3 regions of the Brevibacillus nigriterrae genome follow, and region 3 is predicted to be linked to each of the others. Evidence: riboswitches for the same ligand, from Rfam matches in the RefSeq annotation. Region 3 holds a riboswitch; each other region holds the start of a gene.
The links. Region 3 has a riboswitch for thiamine pyrophosphate ahead of thiC (phosphomethylpyrimidine synthase ThiC). Riboswitches for the same ligand answer to the same signal wherever they lie in the genome.
Positions count from the first base shown of each region.

Region 1: it holds a riboswitch for thiamine pyrophosphate, as region 3 does, so the genes downstream of both, thiM (hydroxyethylthiazole kinase) here and thiC (phosphomethylpyrimidine synthase ThiC) in region 3, are expected to answer to the same signal.
Region 2: it holds a riboswitch for thiamine pyrophosphate, as region 3 does, so the genes downstream of both, ACPW7N_RS20965 (thiamine-binding protein) here and thiC (phosphomethylpyrimidine synthase ThiC) in region 3, are expected to answer to the same signal.

Region 1 covers NZ_JBNCMT010000010.1:100,502-105,784, reverse strand. Annotated here, with positions in the region: gene ACPW7N_RS09800 (HD domain-containing phosphohydrolase) at 1-489, opposite strand, end outside; gene ACPW7N_RS09795 (YeiH family protein) at 777-1,838, opposite strand; gene ACPW7N_RS09790 (LysR family transcriptional regulator) at 1,984-2,892, shown strand; TPP riboswitch at 2,910-3,019, shown strand; gene thiM (hydroxyethylthiazole kinase) at 3,119-3,928, shown strand; gene thiD (bifunctional hydroxymethylpyrimidine kinase/phosphomethylpyrimidine kinase) at 3,958-4,791, shown strand; gene thiE (thiamine phosphate synthase) at 4,775-5,283, shown strand, end outside.
Region 2 covers NZ_JBNCMT010000033.1:47,091-52,373, reverse strand. Annotated here, with positions in the region: gene ACPW7N_RS20985 (GNAT family N-acetyltransferase) at 2-379, opposite strand; gene ACPW7N_RS20980 (ABC transporter ATP-binding protein) at 479-1,252, opposite strand; gene ACPW7N_RS20975 (ABC transporter substrate-binding protein) at 1,268-2,329, opposite strand; gene ACPW7N_RS20970 (ABC transporter permease) at 2,362-3,144, opposite strand; gene ACPW7N_RS20965 (thiamine-binding protein) at 3,119-3,406, opposite strand; TPP riboswitch at 3,595-3,704, opposite strand; gene ACPW7N_RS20960 (GNAT family N-acetyltransferase) at 3,753-4,643, opposite strand; gene ACPW7N_RS20955 (protein phosphatase 2C domain-containing protein) at 4,756-5,283, shown strand, end outside.
Region 3 covers NZ_JBNCMT010000008.1:147,964-153,246, reverse strand. Annotated here, with positions in the region: gene ACPW7N_RS08430 (ABC transporter ATP-binding protein) at 1-1,058, shown strand, start outside; gene ACPW7N_RS08425 (GNAT family N-acetyltransferase) at 1,145-1,627, opposite strand; gene ACPW7N_RS08420 (DUF1516 family protein) at 1,879-2,217, shown strand; TPP riboswitch at 2,337-2,448, shown strand; gene thiC (phosphomethylpyrimidine synthase ThiC) at 2,541-4,322, shown strand; gene ACPW7N_RS08410 (peptidase G2 autoproteolytic cleavage domain-containing protein) at 4,629-5,283, shown strand, end outside.

The DNA of each region.
Region 1 (5,283 bases), on a different contig from region 3:
GGGCTTGATGGCTTCTGTCGTTAAAAAGAACTCAATCAAGGCGTGCATGCTAGCAATTAAGAATGCTCCTACTGTTGCCAGACCTACATAGTAGTACGGAAGACTCAGCAAGCCTTGATTGATGTTCCAAATCGTCATTGATATTGCCGGAATCGATAGTCCAAGAAAGTGTGGGCCGAATATCCGTTGAATAGAGAGATTCGGTAATTTATGTGTCTGATAAAAGGCCATTCGAATATGATCCATGCTGGGACTAGTGCTACAAAGAGCTGTTTTAATTGGCTTCAGGTGTTTGGAGAACATGGCATATTCCAGGATAAACATGATAAGTAGTGAAATTACGATTGTGAGCAGGATATGGAATAGCTCAGAGTTCTTTATCTGCAATGTAGTAAAAATCAGTGCTCCACCTACACATAAGACTGCTATTGCCGAGCCAATGATATAGTTTCTTATCAGTATCAATAGTAAGGATCGATAAATAGGCAAGATAGACCCTTCTTTCAACAAATCTTGGTTAATAGGAAGATTGAATAGCAGAATTAACTAGTTTAACAGTAACACATTTTGTTGGAGAGTCATATGAAAATATTTCAATTAAGGGAATAGTCAGTAAAATTAATTAAGCAAAAGAAGTAAAGTATCCGCCACTTTGAAAAGTGCCCATAAAAAGTACTCCCCCTTCGAAATCAACAGAAAAAGAAATCGAAGGAGGAGTATTCTTGTAATTGTCGGAAAATCCCTTCTTTTTGGGGGTGTTGAACCAGGCTGAATGTTTATAAAGTGATATAGGTCAGAACAGAGAGAAAGAGAGATGTGATACTGACAGCAACCAATGGGCGAAGTGCTTTGCTGCGTAATTCCTTGATGTTTACCTGTAACCCTAAGCCGACCATCGCCATTGCTAAAATAAATGTGGTGGCTTTGTTGATAAAGGAAAGCTGCTGGTCTGATACAGGTACATGGCTCCCCAGCAAATAGGTGCCGACGAAGCTCATGCAGACGAATCCTGCCAGGAACCACGGATATTCGATTTTTGCCTGGTTGTTTGCGGATGGTTGCTTTTTATTGACCCAGTATAAGAAGAGGAAGCTTAAAGGAATCAGGAGAAATACTCGACCTAGTTTTGCTAGAAATGCGAGTGTGAGCGCATCCTCGCCGCCTGCTGCCCCGGCAAGTGCGACGTGGGCAACTTCATGCAGGCTGATTCCCACCCAGATTCCGAATTGCTCGGCGGTAATGGGAAGGAACGGAAGAATAAGGGTATATCCGATGGCAAAAATCGTTCCGATAAAGGCGATAATACCGACGCTAACTGCTGTGTCGCCTTCTTCTGATTTGATGATGGGAGAAATGACGGCTATTGCAGCAGCGCCGCATACACCCGTTCCGACGCCAAGCAGCAATGAAGTTGTGCGATCGGCTTTTAGTAATTTGGCCAGCAGAAGCATCAATAGAATGGAAAAAGCGACGGTGCCGATATCTCTCAGGATGAGGCCGGTTCCTTGATGGAGGATGGTATCTACGTTCAGCTTTAATCCGTATAAAATGATAGCTATGCGCAAAAGCCTTTTGGAGGAAAACTGGATGCCTGAGCGTAAGGCTTGGGGGTATCCGAAGAGTTGACGGTAAATGACAGCAAGCAGGATGGAAAATGCCAAGGGTCCAAGCTGACCGACGATCGGCAGTTGAGTCATTCCGAAGCCGATAAGAGCAATCAAGAATGTAAAGAGAACTCCCCCTGCGAATGCAGCCCCAGGAGCGAGTTTACTGGGAAGTTTCTTGTCTGAAATGGGGGGTTGGGGTAGTGACTTGCTGTATGGCAAAGATGCTTTCATGACGGTTTCACTCTCTTTCTTGAATGGGAGACACTTTCAGATTAATACGTTCTTTATCATAAGGAAAATAAATCATTATAATCGTTACGATAAGTAATCATGTATAATAGAAATATTACTTCAAGCTGGCAGGTGGTCACGTTCAATGGATCAACAATTATTGGTGTTTGTCACTGTCGTAGAAAAAAAGAACTTCTCTCGAGCGGCAGAAGAACTACTAATGACACAACCTGCAGTAAGCCAGTATGTTCAGGCATTAGAGCGTTCTTTTGGCACTCGACTGTTAGAGAGAAACAACAAATTTGTCCGACTGACCAAAGCAGGAGAAATCGTCTACCATCATGCAAAGGAAATCATCAGCTCTTACAACCGAATGAAGTATCTGGTAGATGACATGCTGCATGTGGCGAGTGGAACAATTGCCATTGGTGCGAGCTACACCTATGGAGAGTACATTCTTCCTCATGTCATTGCCAGCTTGCAAAAGAGATATCCGCTCATCCAACCGTCTATTAAGATTGGAAATACGCGTGAGATAGCTGAATCCGTGCTGAATCATGAAATTGATGTAGGGGTAATAGAAGGAAAATACCATCACGATAATCTGTACATCGAGCCAATTGCAGATGATGAAATGGTGGTAGTGGCAAGCTCCGAACATCCGTTAGCAACAAAAGATACAGTAACAGTTGCTGACTTGGCAGAAGAGAGATGGATTGTGCGGGAAATGGGCTCCGGTACCCGTGATACAACAGATCGAATGTTCGCTGTAAACAACCTGCAGCCTGCAAATCTTATGGAGTTCGGGAGTACACAACTCATTAAGGAGTCAGTGGAAGCGGGGTTAGGCATTTCACTGCTTTCCGAGGATGCGATCAGAAAAGAAGTAACACTGGGGACATTACAGATACTGCCGGCCACTATTGAACCCGTCATTCGGCAATTTACCATGATCACCCTGGCGTCCCATTTCCAAACGAAAGCAGTAGAAATGTTTGTAGATTTATTGCGGAGTTCATCTGAGGATATTGCATTCAAAAAAGGTTCAAGGTAATCTTTTAATAAGAGAATTGAATAGTCTTCGGGTGCCTGTGGAATCAGGCTGAGATTACAGCTAAGCTGCTGTTGACCGTTTGAACCTGTTGGGTAATGCCAGCGTAGGGAGTGTTGCTAGTGACCAATCGTGCACTTTTGCTTACGCAAGAGTGCTTTTTTATTTTTTCTCCCGGGCTTGCCAACGGAGTTCAAATCAAAAAACGAGTAGAGGGGAATGTCTATCCATGAAAAATCAAGAAATCTGCGCATTGTTAGAGAAGGTTCGTACGCAAAATCCTTTGGTACATAATATTACCAACGTTGTGGTAACCAATTTTACTGCCAATGGATTATTGGCGTTGGGAGCTTCACCTGTCATGGCTTATTCTAAGCATGAAGTTGCAGATATGGCGAAGCTTGCGGGGGCATTGGTTTTAAATATAGGGACACTGAACGATGCAGAAATCGAGTCGATGATCATTGCTGGCAAGTCGGCTAATCAGCATGGAGTGCCAGTCATTTTGGACCCGGTCGGAGCAGGAGCGACTGCCTATCGTACACAGACTGCACAACGAATTGTAAAAGAGGTACGGGTTTCAATCGTGAGAGGGAATGCGGCTGAAATTGCTAACGTAGTTGGGGAAGCATGGGCAATCAAGGGTGTCGATGCAGGGGAAGGTTCAGGAGACGTAGTTGCCCTTGCGCAAAAAGCGGCGAAAGCACTCCAAGCAATGGTGGTTATTACAGGAAAAGATGATGTGATTACAGATGGGGAAACAACATACCTCGTACACAATGGCCATCCTATCCTTACCAAAGTGACAGGAACAGGCTGCCTGCTCACCTCTGTAATCGGCGCATTCGCTGCTGTGTCCGAGGATAAGCTTCGTGGAGCAGTGGCAGCACTTGCCTGCTATGGAGTGGCTGCACAAATTGCATGGAGCAACCAGGGAGAGAACGGCCCGGGAAGCTTCCAAATTGAGTTTTTGAATCAACTTTCAAAGATAAATGCTGACAATATCATTGAAATGTCTTCCGTATCGAAAGTGGGTTAAATTTCAAAGGAGAAATGAGGTTGGAAAAGATGGTGAAACCATATAAGGCATTAACAATTGCCGGATCGGACAGTGGTGGAGGTGCTGGCATTCAAGCGGATCTCAAAACCTTTCAAGAGCTCGGAGTATTCGGAATGTCAGCATTAACGGCGATTACTGCACAGAATACGTTGGGTGTGCACGGAGTCTATCCGTTACCAGTCGAAGCCGTGGAGAAGCAAATCATCGCCATCGGTGAAGATATGGGTACCGATGCAGTCAAGACAGGGATGTTGTTCAGTGGAGAGATTATCCGTTCTGTTGCCGACCAAGTGAAAACATACGGATGGAACAAGCTTGTTGTTGACCCTGTCATGGTTGCCAAAGGAGGATCTCCGCTGTTGCAGCAGGAGGCAATTCAATCATTGAGAGAACACTTGCTGCCGTTGGCTATGGTCGTTACCCCGAATATCCCGGAAGCTGAATTGTTGACAGCTATAACGATTGACTCGCTGGAAAAAAGAAAGCAAGCAGCCCGTTCCTTATTCGAGATGGGAGCAAGACACGTGGTTATGAAAGGTGGTCATGCCGATGATGAGGAAACGGTCATTGACCTTTTGTTCGACGGGAAGGAATTCATTTCTTTCGAGAGCAAGCGTGTATCGACTAGACATACCCATGGAACAGGGTGTACGTTCGCCGCAGCAATCACAGCAGAGTTGGCGAAAGGCAGAAGTGTATCAGAAGCGGTCATGACAGCCAAGCAGTTTATTTCAGCAGCGATTGAAGATGAATTGGGTATTGGATTGGGTCATGGACCCACCAATCATTGGGCATATAACAGAAGACGGGTAAATGGGGTAAACCATCATGCAAATGAATAATGCAGCTTTGCGGAAACAACTGTCTCTTTACTTCATTATGGGCAGTAACAATTGTGAAAAAGACCCGGTATTCGTCCTTCAAGAGGCGATTCGAGGCGGAATCACGCTGTTTCAATTTCGTGAAAAAGGCCATACAGCACTAGCTGGAGCAGCAAAATTCGATCTTGCGAAGAAGCTTCAGGAGGTGTGCAAGCAACATAACATTCCGTTTATTGTGAATGATGATGTGGATTTGGCGATTGCCCTTGATGCTGATGGGGTGCATGTCGGTCAGGAAGACGAATCAGCCAAGGAAGTGAGGCAGAGAATTGGCGACAAAATTCTTGGCGTGTCGGCATATACAGTAGATGAGGCGAGGAAGGCAATTGAACACGGTGCAGACTATCTTGGTGTTGGTCCAATCTTTTCTACCTCGACCAAGGAAGATGCTAAAGCAGCACAGGGGCCCGAGGCAATTCAAGTGATGCGTCAGAAGGGGATTCACATCCCGAT
Region 2 (5,283 bases), on a different contig from region 3:
TCTAATCTAATCTCAAAATAACTTCCTCAACCTCTTCGCCCCGAGCGTTGGCAAATCCCTTATTCGTACCGGTAATTTTGAAACCACATTTTTGCAGGACTCGGATGGAAGCCATATTGTCTTTGACAGCACGAGCATAGAGAGGGCTCATGATGTTGCCAGCAACTTGCCCGTTGAAGAGGATCGTCTTTTTTTGGAAGCTGTTGTTGCCTAAAATCTTGGTCCAACGGGCATTAAACACATCCCTGTCTGACGGATTTTCGGATACAAAAGCTGCCATATAACTAGCTTCCATATCCAATTGTTGTTCAAAAAATATGGATAAGTCTTCATTATGTACATCTCGCAATTGGACGTTGCCTGTCATTGGATTTTCCATTCTACTCACCTCTTCTGTTTTTTTGTAAATATTGTAACAAACGAAACGAAAGCCAGTCTAACACTCATTTCGTGTTTCGACTGGCCTATTTTTTGCTAATTAACTTGTTTGGTCGCCAGCGCCAAGCAATTCGAGTAACTGTCTCTTGATGGCGATGAATGTTGGATCAAGGGTTAACCTGGAGTCCCGCAGGCGTGGGCGGGGAAGAGAGACCTCCACTTCGGCGATGATCCGCCCTGGTCTGTGCGACAAGAAATAAATCCGGTCAGACAACAGGATGGCTTCGTCGATATCATGGGTCACCAGCAGAACGGTGTGCTGATAAGTCTGCCAGATGGAAAGCAGCCACTGCTGCATCTCCATGCGAGTAAGTGCATCCAGTTTGCCGAATGGCTCATCAAGCAGCATCAATTCCTTTTTCGCCAAAAAGGTTCGGAGGAAAGCGGCACGTTGCTTCATTCCACCCGATAAGGAGTCGGGATAACTGGAGGCAAACTTTTCAAGGCCAAACAAGGGCAAGAGCTGGATCGCCTGCTCACGAGCCTCTGCCTTCCTCATTCCTTGTACTTCGAGCCCAACGATGACGTTATCCAGAATCGTGCGCCACGGAAAAAGGACGTCTTTTTGCGGCATATAACCGACCAGACCTTTTTGTCCCGTAATGACCTGCCCATTGATGGAGACCACGCCTTCATCCGGTAAAGTTAACCCCGCTACGATATCGAGGATCGTGCTTTTGCCACAACCACTTGGGCCGATCAGGCTGACGAATTCGCCTTTACCAACAGTAAGCGATGCATCACTGATGGCAGTCACGGGTTCTGCAGCAGTGGTGAATGATTTGGTAATACGATCAAGTTCAAGAAGGTTCATGCATTCACCCACTTATTAAGGGGCAGGCAAGAATTCGTTTGTGAACGACTTGTTCGCCTCAACCATTTTCGGGATTAATTTGCGGTCGTGCATCCATTTTGCATAGTTGGTCCATACTTCTTCTTTTTGGATACCCCACTGTGCTGCGTCGTCCTGATATTTCGTGCTTACCCATTCCTGACTTGCCTTAACCAGATCGGCATTCAACTCAGGAGCATTCTTGATCAGAATCGCAGCAGCATCGCCAGGATTCTCGATCGCTGTTTGGTATCCTTTCGCTGTAGCCGTCATGAACTTTTTCACGAGCTCTTTCTTCTCTGCCACATTTTTTTCATTCGTAATAATTACAGGGGTGTAGTAGTCAAGAGCTGGATCAAGGTCCTTGAGCATCAACAGATTCAGATCGATTCCCTTGCGCTTGGCTTCTACGCCGTCCCAGCCGTAATAGATCCACTCGAAATCAGCATCTCGGCCGATGGAAGTGAAGAAATCGGTTGCGCCTAGCGTGACATTTTGTACCTTGGAAGCATCGGCTCCTGCCTTGTCCATCACGGCTTTAATTACTGCCTCTTCCACCGGGGACCCCCAGCCGCCGTAGCGCTTTCCTTCAAAGTCCTTCGGTGATTGAATATTCGCCGTTTTGAGTGAAGCGAATGCAGATGTGTTATGTTGAATAATCGCTGCGATGGAGACGAGCGGGATATCGGTTGCTCTCGCTTGTGTCACGGCTTCCTGATAGCTGATGGCGAAATCTACCTCGCCTGCCGCAACCAGTTGATTGGCAACGGTTCCTTCACCAGGCTGTACGATGTCTACCTCAAGGCCCTGCTCTTTGTAAAAGCCTTTATCTTTTGCTACATATAATCCGGTGTGATTGGTATTCGGGAACCAGTCGAGCATGACGGTCACTTTTTGAGGTTGGGCTGGCGCTTGTGCTGCTGGCTGACCTGCTTGATCGGGTTGAGCCGCTTTTTCAGGTCCTGGAGTGGTTTGTCCGCATCCGGCTACCACGAAGCTAAGAGCGAGAGAAAGGGTAGAGAGAGTTTTCCAGAAGGAACGCTTTGATTTTGTAGTCATGTGTGTTCTCCTTTGTCGTATGCGTGGAATGGTCATGATCGTTCTCTTTGCTGATTCCATGGCATGATGATTCTACCTAGCAATTCAATGAATCCAAAAATGACGAGACTTAATAACGAAATAGTGAAGATCGTGGCAAATACCCGATCCGTCAAGAATGATTGTGATGAGCGAGTCATCAAAATCCCTAGTCCTTTGCTTGCCCCGAGCCATTCGCCGATGACTGCTCCCATGATGCTGTAAGTTCCCGCAATTCGTAAACCGGAAAAAAAGAAGGGGAGTGCGGCGGGAAGCTTGACCATCCGAAAAATTTGTCCCCGTCCGGCTCCCATAGAAGTGAGCAGGCGGATCATATCCTGGTCAACCAGGCGATAGCCGTCCACTAAATTAACGGTAATCGGGAAAAAACAGACGAGGGCCACAACCACAATCTTGGGTGTGATGCCATAGCCAAACCAGATGAAAAACAGGGGAGCGATGGCGATGATCGGGATCGTCTGGGAGACGACCAGCAATGGATAAACTGCCTTGCGCAAATAGGAGGACATATCCATCAGCGTAGCGATTGTTATCCCCAGGAGAATGGCAATAGTAAAGCCCCATAGAGCCTCATATAGCGTTTGAAGACTGTGCTGCCAAATGAGTTCTCTCGCTTCCCACAAGGAACGAAACACTTGGATGGGCCCCGGCAGAATCCAGGCTTTCACGTTGCTGACCTGAACACCGATCTCCCAGCCGATCAGCAAAAGAAGGAGCAGACCGACTGGCAAGTACCCGGAAGCAAAAATTTTAGCGGTACTTTTCAAGCTTCTCATCCATAGAAACTCCTTCAGGTCGATAGTGGATTTTCATATGGGTCATCACCTCAGAAGCTCCTGCTGCAATGCATGCTTCCTGTGCACGTTTGACAATATCGATCAGAAGGTCCAGTTCACCTTCCATTACCGTTTCCATTGCACCCACTTCATACTTCACACCAGACGCTTGCACGACTTCAATGGCTTTATCTACGACTGCGTAGGAATTTCCGTCAGCCACTTTGGGCAAAACCTGAAATCCAAGATTAACGATAGGCATGATTTGTGCCTCCTTTCCTAAATTTTCTCCCTTTTCCAGTGAGCTTACGCAATAGAAAAACTCAGACAAAACGGTCATGACCGTTTTGTTTGACCGCAAGCGGTCACATCCACTTTTATGAAAACGTCGAGACGTTTTTCACAAAAAAAGGCCGTCCGGTATGGACAGCCTTGAAAACAGCACGATAATACGTTGTGTCGAGTGTTCCCTACGCTGGCATTACCCAGATCAGGTTACGGGTCGGTACATTAGCGGGTACCCTCTCAGCCAAGCTCACTCAGCTCCCCCAAGCTATGCAATTCTGAATACCATTATAGGATTACAGTTAACTGGTGTAAATCATTTTCTAGGCTCGTTGTTTTTCCAGACTCACACAAACTGCTGTCTCATCAAAGTTCAGACGATCATAAAGTCTGCGGGCATGGATATTGGCGATCCGAACAGACAATTCAAGCTTTTCAATTCCCTGGCATTCCTGGCCCCACTGAATGACGTAGGCAATCAGGTGTGTGCCATACTGTTTGTTCCGATGGATCTCATCCACACGCAGGAAACATATTTCGGCAGTGCTATTCTCAGGGATTGCCTCCACATAAGTATAGCCAATGAGTTCGGACCCGTCCCGGCAGAGAATAAACATCTTTTTTGTCTCCGAAAGCTGGTTAATAATATCGTTGCTGCTGAAGTAGGCTTCTTTGGGATGCAGCTTGTCAAAAGCCTCTTGAAACTGATCAGTATAAGGAGTAATTGTCAGATCGGATGAAAGTGGTTCAAGTGTGGGTGGCTGGTAACGGCTCAATTCAAGAGAGAGAAGGGCTTCCGCATTGTATTCTGCAAATCCAAGCTCTTGAAACAACGATGCACATTGAGCGTTTAGTTTGTCGATGGACACTCTGCAGGTAGCGTAAGTATCGGGAATGGTCTCAAGCACCTGATGATAAAGTGCAAGGGAGATTTCATTCCAGTTCTCATGCTGGACATAGGGTCCGAGCAACCGGAATTGCCCGGTTTCAGGAAAAGCGGCAAACCCTAGAACGCCAACCAACCTTTCTTCCTCAAAGGCGAGGAAAAATGCTTCCTCGAAAGGAATATACGGGAGGGACTGGAGTCGATCCTTAATGGTTGCCTCATCGGAGCCGAGCCACGGATTGTTGAATTCCCGATGGCAATTCAATCCTGCGATAAAATGCAAGACTTCACTGAAATGCTCCATTGTCGCTTTTCTGTACAAAATCATGGGAAGCCTCCTTCATGAGATAAAATTTTCGCTGTCCATTATGTCTGATTGGTGAGTATTGTGTGTTGTGATACAATTTTTCTAAATTAATAGAAAAATGGGAGGGTGCTACTTGTCAGCAATAAAAATAATTTCAGTAAAAGGAACAGGAAGCAGTAACGAGGATGCGATTGTATGTAATCCATCGCTTTCATTATACGGGGTATTGGACGGTGTGTCTTCACTTATTCCTTATGTAAGCAGCGATCAGCGCAAAGGGGGAGAAATAGCTTCTACTCTTGTAAAAGATCACTTCGAGCAACTGACTACCCTCCCAGATTTACTTGCTGAAGTGGAGGTAGCAAATAGAAAGCTCCGTGACGCCATGGAAGAAGCGCAGATAGACATGTCCCAAAAAGAAGCTTTGTGGGGTACAGCAGTTGCTCTGGCAAGAATCTCGGATGACTTCATCGAGTTCGTCCAAACAGGTGATTGTATGATATTCACCGAGAACGTCGATGGCACTATTCGGGTCCTGACATATCCGCAGGTGGCTCACTTGGAAAACATCGCTTTTGAGCAGTGGGAAAAAGGAATTGCCCAAGGGATGCGACTGCGGTCAGATTTAATAGAATTGGTCAGAGAGCGGCTGAAGCAGAAC
Region 3 (5,283 bases):
TTCGCTTGATTGGCGTCAACAAGCAGTTTGGAGACACCCCGATTGTAAAGGATTTGGATATTGACGTGTACAAGGGTGAGTTTTTGACCTTGCTTGGACCTAGTGGGTGCGGCAAAACAACGACACTTCGAATGATTGCCGGATTTGAGCAGCCCACGTCAGGAGACATTTTGCTGGAAGGGAAGCATGTAGCCAACTTGCCTCCCAATAAGAGAGACGTTAATACCGTCTTTCAAAATTATGCGTTGTTTCCTCACATGAATGTCAGTGACAATATTGGCTATGGGTTGCGGATGAAAGGTACGGCGAAAGAAGAGATCAATCGCCGTGTGCAAGATGCTTTGCGAATCGTACAGATGGATTCTTTTGCTACACGCAAACCTCGTGAGCTCTCAGGCGGACAACAACAACGGGTGGCTGTTGCCCGCGCTATCGTCAATAATCCGACGGTGCTTTTGCTGGACGAACCACTGGGAGCGCTGGATTTGAAACTCCGCAAACAAATGCAATTTGAATTGAAGCATTTGCAGCAGAAGCTGGGTATTACTTTTATTTATGTGACACACGATCAGGAAGAAGCACTTACCATGTCTGATCGGATTGCTGTGATGAACAATGGTCGAATTGAACAAATCGATACACCCGATCAAATCTATAATCATCCTAGGACGAGATTCGTTGCAGACTTCATAGGCGAGACCAATCTGTTGGCAGGAAAAGTGGCTGCGTCTAGTGAGCAACTACAGGAAGTAATCATCGAAGGGGTTCGTTTTACCTTTCCGCGTCAATTCAATACAAATGAACGGGAAGACGTGTACGTATCGATTCGTCCGGAACAAGTTACCATCAAGAAGCAGCACGAAGAGGGAGTGCGGTGCCTGGTAGGACGTGTTACTGAAAGAGTCTTTATCGGTTCTGTCTATAAAACCATTGTCACTCTTCCCACAGGCAAAGAGGTGTCTGTGGTTCAATCTGCCTCGACAGAAGAATTCATTTCACAAGGAGAAGAAGTGTTTCTTAGCTGGGATCAGCAGAGGGCAGTTGTATTAGCCAACTAACAAATGAGTGAACCTGACTGGGCTGTGTCATAAGGACATAAAAAAAACCTTGCGATCAGACAAACTTTCGCAAGGTTTTGGTTTGGTTACTGCTTGTTACTTGTAGAGATGGGCATTTGCAAAATACTTTGTGGTCCGATCGGCCCCATACCTTTTAACCCGTTGTCGAGAAATCCGTAGGTAACATATAACTGTTTTGCAGCGTGATTTTTCTCATTCACTCGGAGGACTACTTCATCTATGTGAGGGAAATGTCTCATTACAAAGTCAGGTAGAAGTTTCATTGCAGCTTTGGCATAGCCCTTACCTTGATGAATATAGTTGATAGAGAAGGCACGGAGGACAAGGGCATTTGGATTTTGGGTTGGCGGTTCTTCCGATCGTTCATGCAGGACAAAGAATCCAACAGGTACACCCTCCGCCATTATACAGATCGCATGTCGGTTTGGATCAGCAAGTGTTACATCAAGTACCTCGATAGGGAGGCCGGTAAATTGCGCTTGTTCTTCAGGGAGAGAAAATGTTTTGAGTACATCATCATGTTCTGACTGATAGAAAAGAAGTTCCATTTAAACCTCCAACAAAAACATTTTTACTTATCTAAATTAATAGCAATTTTCGAATCATCTAGCAATCCTGTTGCTGGTAAAAATGTATTTTTTGCTTACACCGTTCTCTTGACCAGATATAAGTATGTAAGTATGATAAAAATAGCAAAAAAGAAATAAGCAAATGCTTATATGATAATTCGAAAACTTCTGTACATACGCGTCCAAACAGAACGGTTCAACGAAGAAGTTGGAAGAAAGGAGGCAGACAAATGATACATATGCACGTAACCACCTGGTTTCTCACCTTACTCTTGTTTGTAGTCAGTTATGTCATGCTTGTCCAAGGGAAGGAAAAAGCACAAAAAATCACACACATGATCTTGCGATTGTTTTATCTGCTAGTTCTAGCGACTGGCGGTCATATGCTCTCGCTTTATCAGTTTGCCAGCCAGGCGGTAGTCAAATCGATTTTTGGTATAGCGGTTCTGTTCTTTATTGAGTTTATCCTGGTAAGGGGCAAAAAAGGAAAGCCAGTCTCACTTTTCTGGGGGCTGTTCGCTGTTTCTTTGTTACTTGTACTCTATTATGGGTATGTTGTTTTAGGATAGAACTTGATAATGATAACATAATAAATGTTATGTAAACTTTCTGGATTTCTCCGAAGATTACTTTTCAAAAAAAACAGGTTGAATCATAAACCAAGTTTGTAATAGGATATAAAAGACAACTGAATAGTAACGGGAGCTTGGTAAAGCCAGGCTGAGAGGATAGCCGATATGCTGTCGACCGTAATACCTGATCTGGGTAATGCCAGCGGAGGAAAGTTATTGTCTTTGTGTATTCAAAGACCGCTTCTTTTTCGTGGCGGTCTTTTTTTGTGTACATAAATGGCTTCTCCGCTTGCTCACATTCATTTTAAGGAGGAAATGAAATGGCAAGCAAAAACCAAAGTAGCGAAGTAATTCCTGATGTTTCAGCATTTCCAGGGAGCAAGAAAGTGTACATTCAAGGTTCACGAGAGGATATCAGAGTACCAATGCGTGAGATTGCCTTAACCCCAACTCTAGCTTCTGATAGCGAACAACTTAATGAGCCTGTGAGAGTTTATGATTGCAGTGGCCCGTATACCGATGCAGAGATCAAGACAGATATCCGTCAAGGTCTACCATTAAACCGTCGAAATTGGATACTTGAGCGTAATGATGTTGAAGAATACGAGGGCAGACTCATCAAAGCAGAGGACAACGGTTATAAAGCAGACGAATTCGTTAAACAAGTAGATGTATTTCCCGGTTTGAATCGTCAGCCATTGCGAGCCAAAGCAGGTGCAAATGTAACACAAATGCATTATGCAAAAAAAGGAATGATCACTCCTGAAATGGAGTACATAGCCATTCGAGAAAATGTAACCCCGGAGTTTGTTCGCAATGAGGTTGCAACAGGTCGAGCCATCATTCCTGCGAATATTAATCATCCTGAAAGTGAACCGATGATAATTGGACGCAACTTTTTGGTGAAAATTAATGCAAATATCGGGAATTCCGCTGTGGCGTCATCGATCGAAGAAGAAGTAGAGAAGATGAGATGGGCAACACGTTGGGGTGCTGATACCATTATGGACTTGTCTACAGGTAAAAACATTCATACAACTCGTGAATGGATCATTCGCAACTCTCCTGTACCGATTGGAACTGTGCCTCTCTATCAAGCATTAGAGAAAGTCGGTGGAAAAGCTGAGGAATTAAGTTGGGAGATTTACCGAGATACGCTGATTGAACAGGCAGAGCAGGGAGTAGATTATTTTACAATTCACGCAGGCGTGCTTTTACGCTATATTCCTTTAACTGCAAGGCGTGTTACAGGGATTGTATCTCGCGGCGGTTCTATCATGGCGGCATGGTGCCTTGCCCATCACAAGGAAAATTTCCTTTATTCCCATTTTGAAGAAATATGTGAAATCTTGAAAACGTATGATATCGCCGTTTCTCTCGGAGATGGACTAAGGCCAGGTTCGATAGCCGATGCCAACGATGAAGCGCAGTTTGCAGAATTGGATACGTTGGGTGAGCTTACACAAATTGCGTGGAAACATGATGTGCAAGTGATGATTGAAGGTCCGGGGCATGTTCCGATGCACATGATTAAGGAAAATGTGGAGAGACAAATGGAGGTCTGTCAGGAAGCTCCATTCTATACACTTGGCCCACTTACTACGGATATTGCTCCAGGGTATGATCATATAACATCAGCGATTGGTGCCGCCATGATTGGGTGGTTTGGCACTGCTATGTTGTGTTACGTCACTCCAAAAGAACATCTTGGCCTGCCGAATAAGAATGACGTGCGTGAAGGGGTAATTGCCTATAAAATTGCGGCACACGCAGCAGATTTGGCAAAAGGACATCCAGGAGCTCAAGAAAGAGATAATGCCCTGTCCAAGGCTCGTTTCGAATTCCGTTGGAGGGATCAATTCAATTTATCATTAGATCCTGAAAGGGCAATGGAGTATCATGACGAAACACTGCCCGCTGAGGGAGCAAAAACGGCACATTTTTGCTCGATGTGTGGACCAAAGTTTTGCAGTATGAGGATCACTCAGGACATTCGTGATTATGCGAAACAACATGGGTTTGGAGATCAGGAGGCTATTGAAGAAGGATTGAAGAGAAAGTCGAATGAATTCAAGGAAGCGGGAAACGAAATTTATAGATAGAGAAAAACAGCAGGGGGTGCACTCTAGTTCATTCATGGCGGTCTTTTTTTGTGTACATAAATGATACGCTCATTGAACAAGCTTATCTCTGTACAAGGGTGAATATAGTAGACAATCGAACAAGCAAACTTCCCCCCCTTTCATAAACTGTATTGTTATTTATTGGAATTGCTATAACCTAGTATCACGTTCCTTTTTACTAGGTTTCTCTCTTCCCCAATAAATATCTATACAGTTTTTTTCGCTTTCTTAAGATTAGGGCTACCACGAAAACTTCCACGACGGATGAAAGGGATGATTTTTAAAATGGCAAATGGCTGCAATCAAAACGCGATAGGTCCTTGTTCCGAGGCGGAAGGAAACAATACCATAGCAAATGGGGCTGCCTCTCATGCAGAGGGTTTTCTTACACAAGCAAATGGCAACGCATCTCATGCGGAAGGTGAAATCACGATGGCCAACGGAGAGGCCTCTCACGCGGAGGGCTTCCAAACAATCGCGAGCGCCGATGCTGCTCATGCAGAAGGAGTTGGAAATGTCGCAAGCGGCTTTGCCTCTCATGTAGAGGGGGGTGGTGTTGACCCAATTGGTAATCTTGCGCCTAACTTGGCGAATGGCTTCAGCTCTCATGCGGAAGGGATTGCTACCATTGCAAGCGGATTTGCTGCTCACGCGGAAGGCGGCACAACAAACGCAACAATTACACAAGGTCCGGTTGCCAGCGGTAATTTTTCGCATGCGGAGGGAGTAAGCACGCAGGCAAGCGGAATCGCTTCTCATGCGGAAGGCGACAGTAATACAGCTAGCGGCAGGGCTTCTCACGCGGAAGGAGGCGGTCCTGATCCTACTGCCAATTTTGCACCAACTCTGGCAATCGGCTCCTCTTCGCACGCGGAAGGGATTGGTACTACCGCAAGTGGATTTGCTGCTCATGCGGAGGGTGGAACAGCCAATATTACTT